2 regions of the Paenibacillus sp. FSL H8-0317 genome follow, and region 2 is predicted to be linked to the other one. Evidence: riboswitches for the same ligand, from Rfam matches in the RefSeq annotation. Region 2 holds a riboswitch; the other holds the start of a gene.
The links. A riboswitch is a leader RNA that binds a small molecule or an ion and turns the genes downstream of it on or off. The one in region 2 is predicted to bind FMN.

Region 1: it holds a riboswitch for FMN, as region 2 does, so the genes downstream of both, MHB43_RS18535 (DMT family transporter) here and ribD (bifunctional diaminohydroxyphosphoribosylaminopyrimidine deaminase/5-amino-6-(5-phosphoribosylamino)uracil reductase RibD) in region 2, are expected to answer to the same signal.

Annotation. Positions count from the first base shown of each region.
Region 1 is NZ_CP150294.1:4,172,649-4,180,629, forward strand. Features, by position in the region: gene MHB43_RS18515 (hypothetical protein) at 1-311, opposite strand, end outside; gene MHB43_RS18520 (amidohydrolase family protein) at 931-2,301, opposite strand; gene MHB43_RS18525 (CGNR zinc finger domain-containing protein) at 2,422-2,973, opposite strand; gene MHB43_RS18530 (DinB family protein) at 3,119-3,619, shown strand; FMN riboswitch at 3,704-3,857, shown strand; gene MHB43_RS18535 (DMT family transporter) at 4,002-4,982, shown strand; gene MHB43_RS18540 (amidase) at 5,292-6,788, shown strand; gene MHB43_RS18545 (DUF3231 family protein) at 7,000-7,512, shown strand; gene MHB43_RS18550 (manganese catalase family protein) at 7,687-7,981, shown strand, end outside.
Region 2 is NZ_CP150294.1:4,673,170-4,681,150, forward strand. Features, by position in the region: gene scpB (SMC-Scp complex subunit ScpB) at 1-142, opposite strand, end outside; gene MHB43_RS20890 (segregation and condensation protein A) at 111-911, opposite strand; gene ribE (6,7-dimethyl-8-ribityllumazine synthase) at 1,016-1,483, opposite strand; gene MHB43_RS20900 (bifunctional 3,4-dihydroxy-2-butanone-4-phosphate synthase/GTP cyclohydrolase II) at 1,585-2,817, opposite strand; gene ribE (riboflavin synthase) at 2,850-3,518, opposite strand; gene ribD (bifunctional diaminohydroxyphosphoribosylaminopyrimidine deaminase/5-amino-6-(5-phosphoribosylamino)uracil reductase RibD) at 3,580-4,683, opposite strand; FMN riboswitch at 5,007-5,175, opposite strand; gene MHB43_RS20915 (hypothetical protein) at 5,344-6,651, opposite strand; gene tnpA (IS200/IS605 family transposase) at 6,846-7,319, opposite strand; gene MHB43_RS20925 (peptidylprolyl isomerase) at 7,525-7,956, opposite strand.

The sequences.
Region 1 (7,981 bases), 500 kb from region 2:
CCTTCAATAGATGTAATGGAGATTGAGCTATCCGGTTTCAGATTAACAGCATACTGCACGTATGCCAGCTCCTGACCATAGATGATATTGGCATCTTGACGATTGACGGGTGAATCCAACTGTTGTGCAATGACAGATACCTTACGTCCATCCTTCAGAAGACGCTGCGGATCAATATCCAACTGTAGGTCATCTGCACCTCCTGATTGTGAAACAACTAATTGTGCCTCTGCAAGTACGGATGAGTCAGCCAAGGCAAATCCAAAAGCTTCATTTTGATGATCTGAATTCGTATGTAATGGTGTGTTCATGATACATCCCCTCTCTTATGTCTGATGGCATGTCACATCCCCAAATATATTTCATATTTGGCTTAGCCGCAACCCCGCCCCCGTGATTAAGTTGGTTACTTCCCTAATTACTTACCCATATATGAAGAAAATTCCAACCTTCCCCTGCTGTTATCTTCCTTTAGCTTCTATATAAAAAAATCCAGGAAAAATGAATATGTGCTCGGTTAAAGATGTTTGCAACTAATCTAACACGTTATAGCGTTGCTTGGTTAAATTTATTTTTGGAGATCGCTTATTTTGTTGTTTTATCGCGAAAATGTTCATGATCTGTTGCACGTGGATGAATATGAAAATGGATTTAAAACAAAACTGCGTATAATTTATATTATGCGCAGTTTTTAAGAGCCTTATTTTTCGTGAAGAATACCTCTACATCCTTGTTATCTGAAGTTATAAGAATGAGAGCTCTTTTCGTCTTTTTCTGCTGTATCTTCCTCCCTTATCCTGTCTAATTCCACGATATGAAGGCATATAAAAGAGCCACATATCATTATGCGGCCCTTTATTTCTTGCTATAGGTAGAGGTGTATATAAAAATACAAACTGACTTCATTTCAGGTTTTTATGAAAAAGTAAATTATGAGAAAGCAATTCTCTCTGCATCTGACATCCGGTATTGGGTTAACAAATAATCTTTGCTCTGCATCGCCGTATCCCGAATCGCATCCAGATCAACATTCAAAAGTTTGCCCTCTCGCTTCACAAGTCTACCTGCCACAAAGACCGTATCCACATTGGATGGATTGGCAAATTGCACGACAGCGCCGATTGGATCATGAACAGGGAACATATTCAGATCGGTGGTACGAATCATGATCAGATCCGCTTCTTTTCCCGGGGTCAACGAGCCCACCTTCTGCTCCAATCCCAATGCTTGTGCACCAGCTGAAGTTGCAAATCTCAGCACTTGGCTGGACTGCAAGTTCAACTCACCAGGCATCTCACCCTGCTGCAAAAGTTGTTCATTGGCTCTGGATCGTTCAGCTTGAAGTGCAAACTTCATCTGCGAGAACATATCTCCGCCTGTCGACGTTACCACATCTACACCAAGTGTAGGGGTTCCCCCATGTTCAAGAAAATAGCCGGTGGCCGGATATCCATGACCCATCATCATTTCAACTTCAGGTGTGACCGACAAGGAAGCGCCGCTATCTGCCAGCATTTTGTATTCATCCATGCCCATAGTGTTACCATGAACGATATTCACCCGTGGACTTAACAGTCCTGCTTCGTACAAGTGACTAATCGAGCGATCCACAGATCCCCAACTGCCAAATCCGGCATGCATGGAACAGATCGCATCCAGTTCTTGTGCTAGTTCGATCTCTTTCACGGTTGTATCCCAATGACTGAACTCCGGACCACGAATGGCAAGCCCATAAGTAAGTAATTGATCCCGTGATGAAAAATAACGTTCTTTGACTCTTCTCACATCATTATTCGAATACGTAAGTCGACTATCCCGATTCCAGTAGTCCGTCTCACCAGGGACTCCGTGAGCAAATACCGCCCGAATGCCAGCATCCTGAAGTCCACGAATCAGTTCATCCGTGTGGTCAGGGGAATACGGCATGCTCCAATCCAACACCGTTGTCACTCCTGCATTAAGCGCTTCCAAGGAACCGAGCAAGTTGGCAATATAACTATCTTCTGGACGGAGCTTGCTTCCCATTGCACCATAATAGAGATTTTGCAAATAAACTGGTAACGACCAGTTGGTTCCCGCTGTTTTGACAAGTGATTCCCACATATGCCGATGCGTGTCCACCAGCCCAGGCATAATAATCATCGATGAAGCATCAATGATCTCCGCATCCGGAATATCCAGATCGGGTTGAACCGCCGTGATCAACGAATCTTGGATCAGAACGTCCGCCCTCTTATACTGTCCAATTCGAGCATCCATCGACAACACACAGCCATTTTTCAACAGATAACTTGTCCGCACAAGACACATCTCCCATCTGATTTGGTTTGAAAGACGATCATATCCTGCTTACGAATCTGTACTGCTTCTGACTATTTTTTCGCTAGTATATATACATTATATAGTTATTGTTAGTATTTATCAATTTTGGGATTTTCGTTTCGCCCGAAATCTTCTGACCTTCATCAGATTTCCACACATCTTATCATCACAGTACTTCTGTGTTCTGCTTCGGGTATCATCATAGAACATCCAGCGACAATCCGAATTATCACAGATCCGAATCCTATGCCCTTCGCCCTCCACCAAAGTCGTGGCAAAATCAGCAGCTACCTCAGCCATAACCTGATGCCAATGTGCTTCTACAGCTAACAGTTGGAGTTTCAGTTCCTGATCAATTGTAGTCAATGTTCTTCTCACATGCCCTTTTTCCATAATGCCATTTAACCATTGTTTTTCTATATCCGTTAATGATGCTCCAGAAGACAAGCGGGCTCCCAGAGCCTTCAATTTGTTCCTGAAGTTTCTCATGGACAACTCATCTTCTGGAGATGCAGGGACAGAAGCGTTAAGTTGCCATCGAGCCAGAAAGTCTTGCTGCCAGCTCGCCTTCCCAAGCCTGTCCTCCGATCGATCTCCCCCACGCCAGTCGTGATAATCGCTGTTTACAAAATCGGTCCATAACCTGTCCATATATATACCTCCGTTTAGTGTAACCATCTAATTTGATAAAGAAGGTTACAACTCATCTTTGATGTGTTATATTAAGTGTAACCTCATTAACCAGTTTTAGCTAGTTACAACACATATCACAATTATACGCAAGGAGGAAAAGGCAATGACGAAAACAACAGCACTAGATGTGTTACGTATTCAGAAGGATGATACCTGGGATCAATGTAATTGGATTGTACCTTTGTCGAAATCCTTGGAGGGTCTTACAGCAGAACAAGCAGCCTGGATTCCACCCTCAGGGGGATTAAGTATCTGGCAGTTGGTTAACCATATGTATTATTACAACCATCGCTTATTATGTCGCATGCAAGGTAAGGAGCCTACCCTTCCTGCTGTAGACTCCAATGAATACACATTTGGGAATCCTGGAGATGCAACTGACACAGCCGGATGGAATACACTGCTACAAGGTACAACTCGATTAGCCCAACAGTTGCGAGATCAATTGGCTGCACTACAAGAGTCAGATCTTGAAGCCGCATATATGGACTCCGAAGAGAAATGGGCACACGAACTAGCTCGCTGGGTACTCCATGATGCGTATCACGCTGGTCAGATCGTACTCCTTCGCAGACAGCAAGGCAGCTGGAAAATCGTTTTCTAAAAAAAATGCTTGAACTGCTAGCGCTTACAGGAATAAGATGAACTTATTAATGTTACAGCTTGTTCAACACACTATATAATTGAATAGGATCTTCGGGGTAGGGTGCAATTCCCAACCGGCGGTGATGTTCTTCGGAACCAGCCCGCGACTCGCTATTTGTTCTTAACAAAGGACATTTAGCGACTGACTTGGTGTGAATCCAAGGCCGACGGTACAGTCCGGATGAGAGAAGATCAACACATTGACATGCCGTTCACGGGAAGGCCTCTTTCCTGACGCATGTCCTTGGATGAGCCCCCGTTTATTTGGTATATACCAAAACGGGGGCTTTTGTCGATTTTGCCAACTGAAGATTCCGTGTTCTGACGAAGGAGTCCTGAATATGGAAAAGACATCAGCAGCATCACCTGTTTACCGCAAGGAACGAAGTAATACCGGATTCTGGCTTGTAGTTCTAGGCGCCGCCTTATGGGGTGTCGACCCACTCTTCCGCATTATTTTGCTAAACACGATGACATCCACGCAGATTGTACTGGTGGAACATATCATCGTCAGTCTTATTGCCATTCCCGTGCTGTGGAAATTCCGGTCTGACCTGAAAAACCTGCGTGCTCGCCACTGGATTGCCGTGATTTTTATCTCATGGGGAGGATCAGCACTCGCAACGGTATTGTTCACCATGGCACTAACACATAACGATCCAAATACGGTGCTTTTATTGCAAAAAATGCAACCCCTCTTCGCTATCGTGCTGGCTAAACTGTTATTAAAAGAAACCTTGCCACGTCGCTTTGGTGGATTGTTCTTCATAGCATTAGCAGGAACGTACCTGCTTACATTTGGCTTCACATTGCCATTAGGTAACTGGGACAACTGGATTCATGCTGGAAGCTTGTTATCCCTTGGGGCTGCTGCCTTATGGGGAGGTTCAACCGTAATGGGCCGATTGATGCTGGGGCAGGCGCGTTATGAAACGGTCACCTCTCTTCGCTTTGTCGTTGCTCTCCCGCTCCTGATCTTTATGACGTGGAATGAAGGTGCGGCATGGACGTTTCCGTCCGGAACGGGTGAACAGACTGCTGTCATCCTCAACATTCTTGGTCAGGCATTGTTACCAGGTTTGCTCAGTCTTCTGTTGTATTACAAAGGTCTGTCGTCAACCAAAGCATCTGTTGCAACACTCGCAGAACTTAGCTTCCCGATGGCGGGTGTGTTGGTGAACTGGATTGCTTTCCGTACACTGATTACATGGGAGCAGCTGCTTGGTTTTATCCTGATCTGGGTGGCCCTCTTCGCCATTTCCAGACAGCAGGAAAGATCATCAACTGCGGCTGATGCTGCACCGAAGCTGCGTACAGAGTAAGTGGATATATCTGAGGTTCACATATAAACAAATAGTCAAATATAAAATAAAACCATTGCACATCAAATTAGATGAGCAGTGGTTTTTTCAATTCCATTACTCGATCATTTTCTCAATTAGCAATATGAGCTATTAACCCTGTTCTTTATTTCTATATCGCAAATCCTCCGCTCTTCTCCCTCCAACCTCATAACGAATATGCATATCATCGCACTACGTCTCTTCTATGTTTTGTCTTTTGTCTAATCCGGTGGTACGATGACATATGGAATAAACAGATGAATTATATTCAGAGAGGAACGATCATTAATGTCTTCATTCTCATATACCTCCTACGACGCCGTAGGTTTGGCTGAACTGATCCGATCCCGGGAAGTATCCCCGGTTGAAATGCTGGAAGCGGCGTTTGCACGCCTTGAAGAAGTGAATCCGCAACTTAATGCGGTTATTCGTACATATGAAAATCGCGCACGGGAGGAAGCCGGTTTGGTTCGCCCCGGCGAACAACCTTTTGCCGGTGTGCCCCTGCTCCTGAAAGATATTTCGCAATCCTTGGAAGGTGAATTTCTGACTTCAGGCTCCCGTTTGTTCAGCGAGCATCGTGCATTACGCAATTCCAATTTTGTCACTCGACTACGTGATGCAGGCTTTATCATTATAGGACATACCAATACGCCTGAATTTGGTTTAAAAAATATTACCGAGCCCCGTCTTCATGGTCCAACTCGCAATCCATGGAATATCAATCACTCCCCAGGTGGGTCAAGTGGCGGTGCTGCCGCGGCAGTAGCTTCAGGGATTGTCCCGCTTGCCGGAGCCAGTGACGGAGGCGGTTCGATTCGTATCCCGGCTTCCTTTAGCGGCTTGTTTGGATTAAAACCAACACGCGGACGGACACCTGTGGGGCCTGGAGTTGGTCGTCAATGGCAAGGCGCATCCATTGATTTTGCCCTGTCCCGCTCGGTTCGGGACAGCGCCGCCCTCCTCGATACTTTGCAAGTCATTCAGCCTGAAGCTGCGTTTCATGCTCCACTATTTCCAGGCAGTTACTTGGCAGATATGAGCTATCCTCATCAACGCAAACTGAAAATTGCGTACACAACAGATTCACCTGTAGGTACACCCGTCAGCGCAGAAGCCAAAGAATCTGTGCACAAACTCGTTCGCTGGTTGGAAGACCAAGGGCATCTTGTTGAAGAAAAGCTGAGTCCGGTTAACGGAGTCCGGTTGATGGAGAACTACTATATGATGAACAGTGGAGAAATGGCGGCAATGATCTCTTCCATGGAACGTTCCATGGGCCGAATTCTTACCTCAGATGATATGGAGATTGAATCCTGGGTTCTGGCTGAAGCTGGCAAAAAGGTGTCCGCTGCGGAATTCGTGCATAGTCTGGCTGAATGGGATGTTGCCGCTGCTCAGATGTCCACTTTGTTTGAGCGTTACGACTTCTACGTCACACCCGTTAATGCATTTTCTGCGCCCAAAATTGGAGAGTTAACACCTCATGATGAACAGATCCGTAACCTGATGCGGATCAGCGAACTGGACAAGACCCAGCAGCAACAACTCATCTATGAGATGTTTGAGCCAAGTCTTACGTATACTCCGTTCACCCAGCTTGCGAATTTAACAGGCCAGCCTGCGATAAGTGTGCCTTTGCATATGACACCAGAAGGTTTGCCAATGGGTGTTCAGGTGATGGCAACCAAGGGACGTGAAGATTGGTTATTACATCTGGCTGGACAGCTTGAAAAGTCAGAATTATGGATCGGGATGAATGGTAACCCACTTTTTCCAGTCTAAAAATACACGTTGCACTCCTACCAGCAGACCTGTTCTGCTGGTTTTTCCTTTTTGAATAACAAGATAAATTTGTTTAGATTCTCTTAGTTTACATAATAAATATGTTGTTAATTTAGATAACATCCTCGATTCCCCGTTCAGTGCATAATTTTATAGAATACAGGCGATCATAAGTTGGTGGTAAATTAACATACTGGAGGGAAATCAAATCATGGGTATTCTAAGTGGCAACCCCAAGAACGAGCCGATGCATTATGGTGAAATCTTTAGTGTATGGCAATGTTCCACAATAGCCAAAGGCGCTGTGTCTTGCTACCAAGCTTATATGAGTCATGCAGGAGATAAAGATTTGAAGAAAATCTTGGAAGACCTGCTGGACCAAGCCAAACTCGAAATTAAAGAATGTGATACACTATTGACTGAAAATGGTATTGCCCCTGCACCAACACTGCCGGAAAGACCACATGTTGAGTTTGAGGATATCCCGGCTGGCGCAAGATTCACAGATCCCGAGATTGCTGCAAAAGTAACAGCCGATACAGCCATGGGTCTGGTTGCTGCAAGCCAAACGATTGGGCAATCGATCAGAGAAGATATTGGCGCGTTATTTGCTAAATATCATGCAACCAAAACAGCTCTAGGCCTCCGAATTCTTCAAATGAACAAAGAAAAAGGCTGGCTCATCCCTCCACCGCTTCAAGTCAAAAGACCGGATTCAGAATAGAGTTTATTGGAAGACGTCTAACAAAATGTTGTAGTGAATTAAAAAGACAAAGCAGGAGAAGCCCCCATTCTCCTGCTTTGTCTTTTTTAATTTTACTGTTTAATTTCCAATAGACAGGTTAATAAAATTTTGAAATCATCAGAATTTTAAGACATCTTTATTGGAGGGATTCACATGTTTCGACATCAGAAAGAGTTGCAATTTGAAGTCAAAGTAGATCGTCCCGATCCCATGCTTGCACGTCAGGTTCAAGAAGTGTTGGGAGGGCAATTTGGTGAAATGACCGTCATGATGCAGTATCTTTTTCAGGGATTCAATTGTCGAGGTGAAGAGAAATATAAAGATATGCTAATGGATATTGGCACCGAAGAAATTGGACATGTCGAGATGCTCTGCTCATTGATCAGTCAGTTGCTGGATGGTGCTACTCCTGAGGAACAACAACAAGCCGCTAAGGATCCTGTGACAG
Region 2 (7,981 bases):
CATGAATCATCTCCTCAATCGCGTCCGTTACAAGCTCCACTCGCTGGTCGACGATCTCGGCGATTTGTTTGATACTCAGGCCTTCTTCTCCGGACAAAAACAGCAGGCCTTCAATAATCGATTTCAATTTCGGAAAATCCATGATTCTTTGTTTCCCCTCTCCACTCCATAACGATATCCTCAAACATCCGTTCCTGATAACAGACAATCTGCTTCATCTTCATCAGTTCCAGCACCGCCAGAAAAGTGACAACAATCTCATGGCGATAGATATGCTCATCCATCAACTTGGAGAATAACAGTCTGCCTCCCGGCCCCATACTTTCCAAAGCGCCGATGACATCCCGTATCCGGTCCTTAACCGAAATCTCATCCCGTTTGATTCGGGTTACAGTTGTACGCTTCTCAGCCTTACGTAGCGCCTTCTGGAATGCTGCAATCAGGTCAGAGGTGTGTAAACCCTCAACCGGGTTCGATTGGGCTTCTACGGGCATATAGAGGCGCAAATCCTCGGGCTCTTTGGAAAATATAAGGCTGCGTTCCCACTCCCGTTCATGAAGATGACGTGCAATTCCCTTGTACTTGCGATATTCTATCAGACGTGCAATCAGCTCTGCACGTGGATCATAATCTTCTTCTTCCATATAATCATAATCCTCGAAATCCTCAATGACCGGTGGTTTGGGCAATAAAAGTTTGCTCTTGATCGACAGCAATGTTGCTGCCATGACCAGAAATTCACTCGTAATATCCAGTTCCAGTTCCTGCATCGAATGCAGGTACGCCATGTATTGATCGGTAATATCGCTGATGGGAATATCCTGGATATGAATTTCAGCCTTATCAATCAGATGAAGCAGCAGATCCAAAGGCCCTTCAAAAGTCTCCAGTTTGTATGTAACTACCGTCACTAGACGAATCCTCCCGCCAGAAAAATACAAAACCCTGCTAAGCCGTCCGAATCCGGTTTCCCGTGTTCGTCTGCGCAAAGCAGGGCACTACTATTAAATAAGCACTATTTTAGCTGTTTCGTCAAGTTTGCCATCTCAATTGCCGCCGTAGCCGCATCCCAACCTTTGTTACCCGCCTTGGTTCCGGCACGTTCAATCGCTTGTTCAATATTTTCTGTTGTAACCAGTCCAAAGATTGTAGGCACGCCTGTTTTCAGGTTGATTGCCGCTACCCCTTTAGCCATCTCGTTGCACACATAATCGTAATGCGTAGTGGACCCACGAATGACAGTTCCCAAGGTAATTACTGCATCATACTTGCCGCTCTCCGCCATTTTCTGCGCTATTAAAGGGATTTCGAACGCACCTGGAACCCAGGCTACATCCACTTCCTCATCCTTCACGCCGTGACGTTTGAATGCATCGAGCGCTGCGCTAAGCAATTTGCTCGTGATGAATTCGTTGAAACGTCCAACAACAACTCCATATCTTAATCCTTCTGATACTAAATGTCCTTCAAAAAATTGTGCCATTCATGTCATCTCCCTAACGGTATAATGTAATGTAAGTAACGGAAATCCCTAATCAATCTCTTCCATAAATTACATGGTGAACGTTATTCATCTAAAATTATTTACTCTTCGTTCTGCTCGATATCATCAAACTTGAGCATATGCCCCAACTTGGCTTGCTTGGTGTGAAGATACACCGTATTGTCCTCGTTCTCCTCCATCTGGATCGCGACACGCTCTACCACTTCAAGTCCATATCCTTCAAGGCCTTTAATTTTACGAGGGTTGTTAGTTAACAGTCTGATCTGACGAACTCCAAGGTCTTTTAGAATTTGAGCGCCAATTCCGTAATCACGCAAGTCGGCAGCAAAACCCAAACTCAGGTTTGCGTCAACAGTATCCATACCTTCCTCTTGCAGCTTATAGGCTTTGAGCTTGTTAATCAGCCCAATCCCCCGACCTTCCTGTCTCATATATAACAGTACGCCATTGCCTTCCTCGTGAATCTGTTTGAGTGCCGCATCAAACTGCGGACCACAGTCACAACGATGCGAATGGAATACATCACCTGTCAAACATTCAGAGTGCACACGTACAAGCACAGGTTTCGAACCATCAATTTCTCCTTTGACCAAAGCCACATGTTCCTTATTGTCCACAGCATTTGTATAAGCCACCGCTTGAAACTCACCAAAGTCTGTTGGCATACGCACAGCCACTTCACGTTGAACCAGCTGTTCTTTTTCGTTACGGTAACGAATCATGTCCTGAATACTGATCAGCTTCAGATCATGTTTGCGGGCAATCTCCTGCAGATCCGGAAGTCTGGCCATTGTGCCATCTTCCTTAATCACTTCACAGATAACGCCAGCAGGGTAGGAACCACACATGATAGCAAGATCTACTGCAGCTTCCGTATGTCCGGCACGCCGAAGTACACCGCCGTCTTTTGCAATCAACGGGAACATGTGACCAGGCTTACGGAAGTCCCCGGCTTTCGCCTCAGGATCAATCAGACCTTTCACAGTAATAGAACGTTCATGTGCCGAGATACCTGTTGTCGTATCTTTGTGGTCCACAGAAACGGTGAAAGCTGTTCCATGGAAATCCGTATTTTGTTGAACCATTGGTTTCAGGTTAAGTTCGTCCGCACGTTGTTGTGTAATCGGAACACAGACCAGACCTCTACCTTCAGTAATCATGAAATTAATGACTTCAGGTGTCGCCTTTTCGGCCAAAGCGATAAAATCGCCTTCATTCTCCCGATCTTCATCATCCACAACAATGACGGGTTTACCACGCATGAGATCATATATGGCTTCTTCTATTGTGTCCAGAATGGATTGTTCTGACATTGGCCCACCTCCAGTTAATTTCTGTTCTCTATTTATGCAAATCCGTGATTGGCGAGAAAATCTTCACTGATACTGCGCGGCTTGCCAGCACCCATCTCCCGATGTCCTCTCCCATACTGGAGCAGATGATCCACATATTTGCCCAAAATATCGCATTCGATATTAATGGTATCCCCTGTCTTTTTCACATTTAGTACAGTTTCACCAATGGTATGCGGGATAATGGAAACCGTGAATGCCGTATCCGACGTATGGACAACGGTCAAACTAATGCCATCCAGTGTAACCGATCCTTTGGGGATCAGATATTTGAACAACTGGTGATCATCAGGCTTGATCTCAAACACAATTGCATTCTGATCACGTGTTATACTGCCAATCACTCCAGTACCATCGACATGACCCTGAACGATATGTCCGCCAAAACGACCGCCTGATTGCATGGCCCGCTCCAGATTAACTTTACTGCCAGATTGCAGCTGCCTGAGATTGGTATGGCGATAGGTTTCAGGCATTACATCGGCGGTAAAACCTCCACCTTCGAGTGTTGTCGCAGTTAAACACACGCCGTTCACTGCTACACTATCACCAATCTTCAGATCGTCCATGATGGCGGAAGCTCCGATATTCAGGACCATCGCTTCGCCTTTCCGACCAATACGCCGGATCTGACCGACTTCTTCCACCAAACCGGTAAACATGCTGCCGCCTCCCTTTTTCAAGTTATAAAAAACCTAACTTTCTACTTTCAAATCCATTTATTTATTCAGGCCACACCGGAATACCACCAATGCTGATATTATCTCCAACTTGTTCGATCTCCAACTGATTCAATTGAATCGCCTGATTCATACGTTCCACACCTTCGAAGCGGAAGCTTCCAGGTGTATCATAACCGCCTACAATCTTCGGAGCGATAAACATCAGCAGTCGATCGACCAACCTTGCCTCCAGCATGGCTCCATTCAAGGTACCTCCACCTTCAAGCAAAATTGAACCAATGTCACGCTCACCCAACTTGCTAAGTCCGTTTAACAGATCCACACGTGGTCCAGGACCACAGCGTATAATTTCGACGCCGTAGGCTTCCAAACGTTCAGCAGCTTCAGGACTGGCTTCGTCTGTTGTTAGCACCCATGTTGGAGCAAGACCATCCTTAACCATTTTGGCACCTACGGGAAGACGTAACTTGGAATCCACCACAATGCGCACCGGACTAATGCCTTCGACTTGCAAACGGGTTGTAAGTTCTGGATTATCGGCAATCACTGTGTCCACGCCAACCATAATTCCCTGGTGACGATGACGAAGGGCATGCACAATCTCACGAGCAGGCTCGTTCGAGATCCACTTGCTGTCTCCGCTGCGAGTAGCAATTTTCCCATCCAAAGTTGTAGCTGTCTTCAGTGTCACAAAAGGTAGACCCGTTGTAATAAATTTAATGAATTTTTCATTCATGCGTCTTCCACGCTCACGCAGTACGCCAACTTCAACTTCAATGCCTTGTTGACGAAGCATGCTTATGCCTCTGCCGGATACTTGCGGATTTGGATCTTCACAACATACCACAACACGTTTCACCTTTTCATGAATCAGGCGTTCACTACAAGGTGGCGTCTTGCCATAATGACTACAAGGCTCAAGTGTAACGTATACCGTACTTCCTTCTGCATCACTGCCTGCCATGTTAAGTGCATGCACCTCTGCATGACCGGTTCCACGTTTCAGATGGCTCCCCAGGCCTACAATACGACCTTCTTTCACAACTACACATCCAACGACCGGATTGATCCCCGTCTGTCCCTGTGCTCGTTCCGCCATATCCAATGCCAGTGCCATATAAAATTCATCATTGATCATTTCCAAATCCGTTCACCCCGCGGTTTAAAGTCTTGTTTATTAAAAAATCCCCGTCGAACAATCAGTTCGATGGGGATGATGAGAGACAAATGTCAACAGCAGGAGTGAAATGGATACAGCACGCCAACACTTTGCCCAAAACTTCATTTCGGGCAAGTGAAAATAGACACATACCTTAATGAACATCAATTACAGGTAAAGAGCTTTTATAGTGCGGCATATGTATGGAACTGTCCGGCGTAACCGGATCTTCCCTGCACAGTGCAAGACATCACACATCGTGACCGTGCAGCAATACTCCTGCTGAATGCTAACCTGTTAGGTCTGCACCTCTCCTTCTCCCATCCAGACTATACTGTCGGTTCTGGAATTACACCAGATCAGCCATCTGCCAATGGCAGACAGGTCACGGACTTTGCATCAAGTGCTGGACACATAGGTCCTTACACTTCCTGCATCACCGCCGGTAGGGAATTGCACCCTGCCCTGAAGGATTGCTTTCGTTATTACTTGGATGTTAGCACTTTAATGCCAAAAAATCAATTGTTTTTTGTTCCTTTTTGTCACATACTAACTTTTAATAAGCTAAGAAACAACAAAAAACCGCTTCCTCTCAGGAGGTACGGTTTTTGCTTGGAGGCACATTTTCACATCCATCGTATCATTCTACATATCAGGAAAACACCAGCTCGCCATATGCTTTAATTCTTTGGCATTATGAAATGGAATGCGGTCAGGTTCTTGCAGGGGCGAAGTCGGAAGCGGGAACTCTCTTGCCACCCTTCTGACCCAACTTGTGGAATCAATCGCAATAGCCGAGCATTTCCAGCGTCCATTCGCTCTCGGTCGAAACGTCCCATGCAAATCTGCTTTTCCCGGCATCTCTGGAAAGACACCATCCAGATATTCGACGATGACGCGCTTGTCTCTGACTTCGTGACAATATACTGTCACCCATACACCTTCCCGGACCCGAACAGCATACACATCGCCAGACTGTACCTCCCCGGTACCTGCATCAGGAGATGCCTTTGGCACTTTTCCGCGAACACTTCTCTTCTTCTCCAATGCACCTAAGATCGTGTCCTTTACTGCTGGACTCTCATCAGGCTTATCCGCAAGAGATATATTATTCAGATCAAAATCTTGAAATATTTTGTTCAGGTTGTTCTCATTAATTCCGACAGATGAATCCCACCACGCCAGAGGGGCCTGCACTTCAACCCGCACATTGGGGCGTGCGTCACGTTGCATATAAGAGGTAAATTCCGTGATCATACCAGGATGCTCCGGCGTATCCAGTATGCCAATCAGAGCTAACGTCTCAAGCAAATCACGGTAGACATATTCCTTCTGTGTAGGCAAAAGACGTTCCTTCTTGAGCGCTACTGCTGCCTTGCTGTAACGTGTTTTGGGAGGTAACTCGCGGAGCACCGTTAACACCGCACGGAATGTCCAGCGGTCGTAATCATTGGGTATTGGAATCTCCTTCGCGGTAGCCAGTTCTCGAAGTGCCAACACGCTTCCAAAAGGATCACCGTCCAACGGGGTTCCATTGGTCATCCGCCAATACCATTGCAGCGTCGTGTCGATTGCTTGATCTACACTTAATCCGCAGATCTTACAAGTGTTCGAAGATGGATATGGCGTATGTTCATGACTTGGCATACTGCTCGCAATAAGCTTGCTTGTAAGCAACGAGCGCCAAATCATGGGTGCTGACCACAAAGAGGATACAAAGGCCTGCGCTGCATCATTGATCGTCCATTGATTTGCAACTTTTTTCAGCTCAGTAATCGTTTCATCATGTTGCGGACGTACAAATCGATTCGGTTCATGCCCGGCTGCCTCAAGCGCTTCTCGATCCTTTACGGATAGACTATCCGGAACGACATGCCGCGATGCCTGCAGTTCTTCATCCCACAACGTGCGCTCACTATAAATTAGTTTTAACAAGCTTAGCTGAGTAACCATATCCAAGGTTTTATTCATCCTTTCTAATCATCGATTTCAAGTATGTAAAAAAATCAGGACCACCCGTCCAACGGGTGGTTTGCTCTTGGGGTATAACCCCCTGTTGCCAAACTGCGCCTAAAGACGCTAGCCTGACAGCAGGGCTGTTCAGGCTCAGTGTTATTTGTCACTTTCACTCACCAGTTAAACTGGTTTTACTTCTTTTTGGTCCGATTACTGCTGAATGGATCTTCGTATTCTTTTACACTCAGCTTATCTAACGCTTGATCATGTGCTTCTTGTTCACGAATATACTTTCTTACCGTTGCTTCATTTAGACCCACTGTACTCACATAGTACCCTTCTGCCCAAAACTTTCGATTGCCGTATTTATACTTGAGCTGGGCATGCTTCTCGAATATCATTAACGAACTTTTTCCCTTTAGATATCCCATGAACGTTGAGACAGCTATTTTCGGTGGAATCGCTACCAACATGTGAACATGATCGGGCATCATATGACCTTCTATAATTTCTACTCCCTTGTACTTACACAGACGTCTAAAAATTTCGATTAAGTCTTTTCTCACTTGATTATAGATTTCTTTCCGTCTATACTTCGGGGTGAATACAATGTGGTATTTGCACATCCACTTTGTGTGAGCTAGGCTATAGCTCTTGTTTGCCATCTAAGACCATTCCTTTCTTTGAGCCTGAACATCTCAATTTTATCGGAATGGTCTTGGTGGTCAAACCCTTGATCCCTCCACCCGCATAGCGGGTGGTTTTTTTGTTTCGCGCGTTTCACGCACTCAACTGGCTAAAGCCATAAAATAAAAAAAGTGCTTCTTTAAAAGAAGCACTTCATGTTTGGATCTAGTTAAGGTGAAGGTATTAAGCTTCTACAACTTCAACAGTTTCCATTTTGTCTTTACCTTCCAAAGCGTCCACGAACTCCATACCTTTAGTTACTTTACCAAATACAGTATGTTGTCCATCCAAATGTGGTTGCGGTTGGTAGCAGATGTAGAACTGGCTTCCACCTGTGTTACGGCCAGCATGTGCCATAGCAAGTGTTCCGCGCTCATGTTTGTTTGGGTTAATTTCACAGTTGATTGTGTAACCTGGGCCACCTGCACCGCTACCGTTAGGGCATCCGCCTTGAGCTACAAAGCCCGGGATAACGCGGTGGAATGTAAGACCATTGTAGAAACCGGAGTTAGCCAGTTTCTCAAAGTTTGCTACTGTGTTTGGAGCTTCTTGATCGAACAGATCGATCAAAACTTCTCCGCCGTTTGCCAATTTAATTTTCGCTTGTTTCGCCATATGTAAATGACTCCTTTCGTATTGA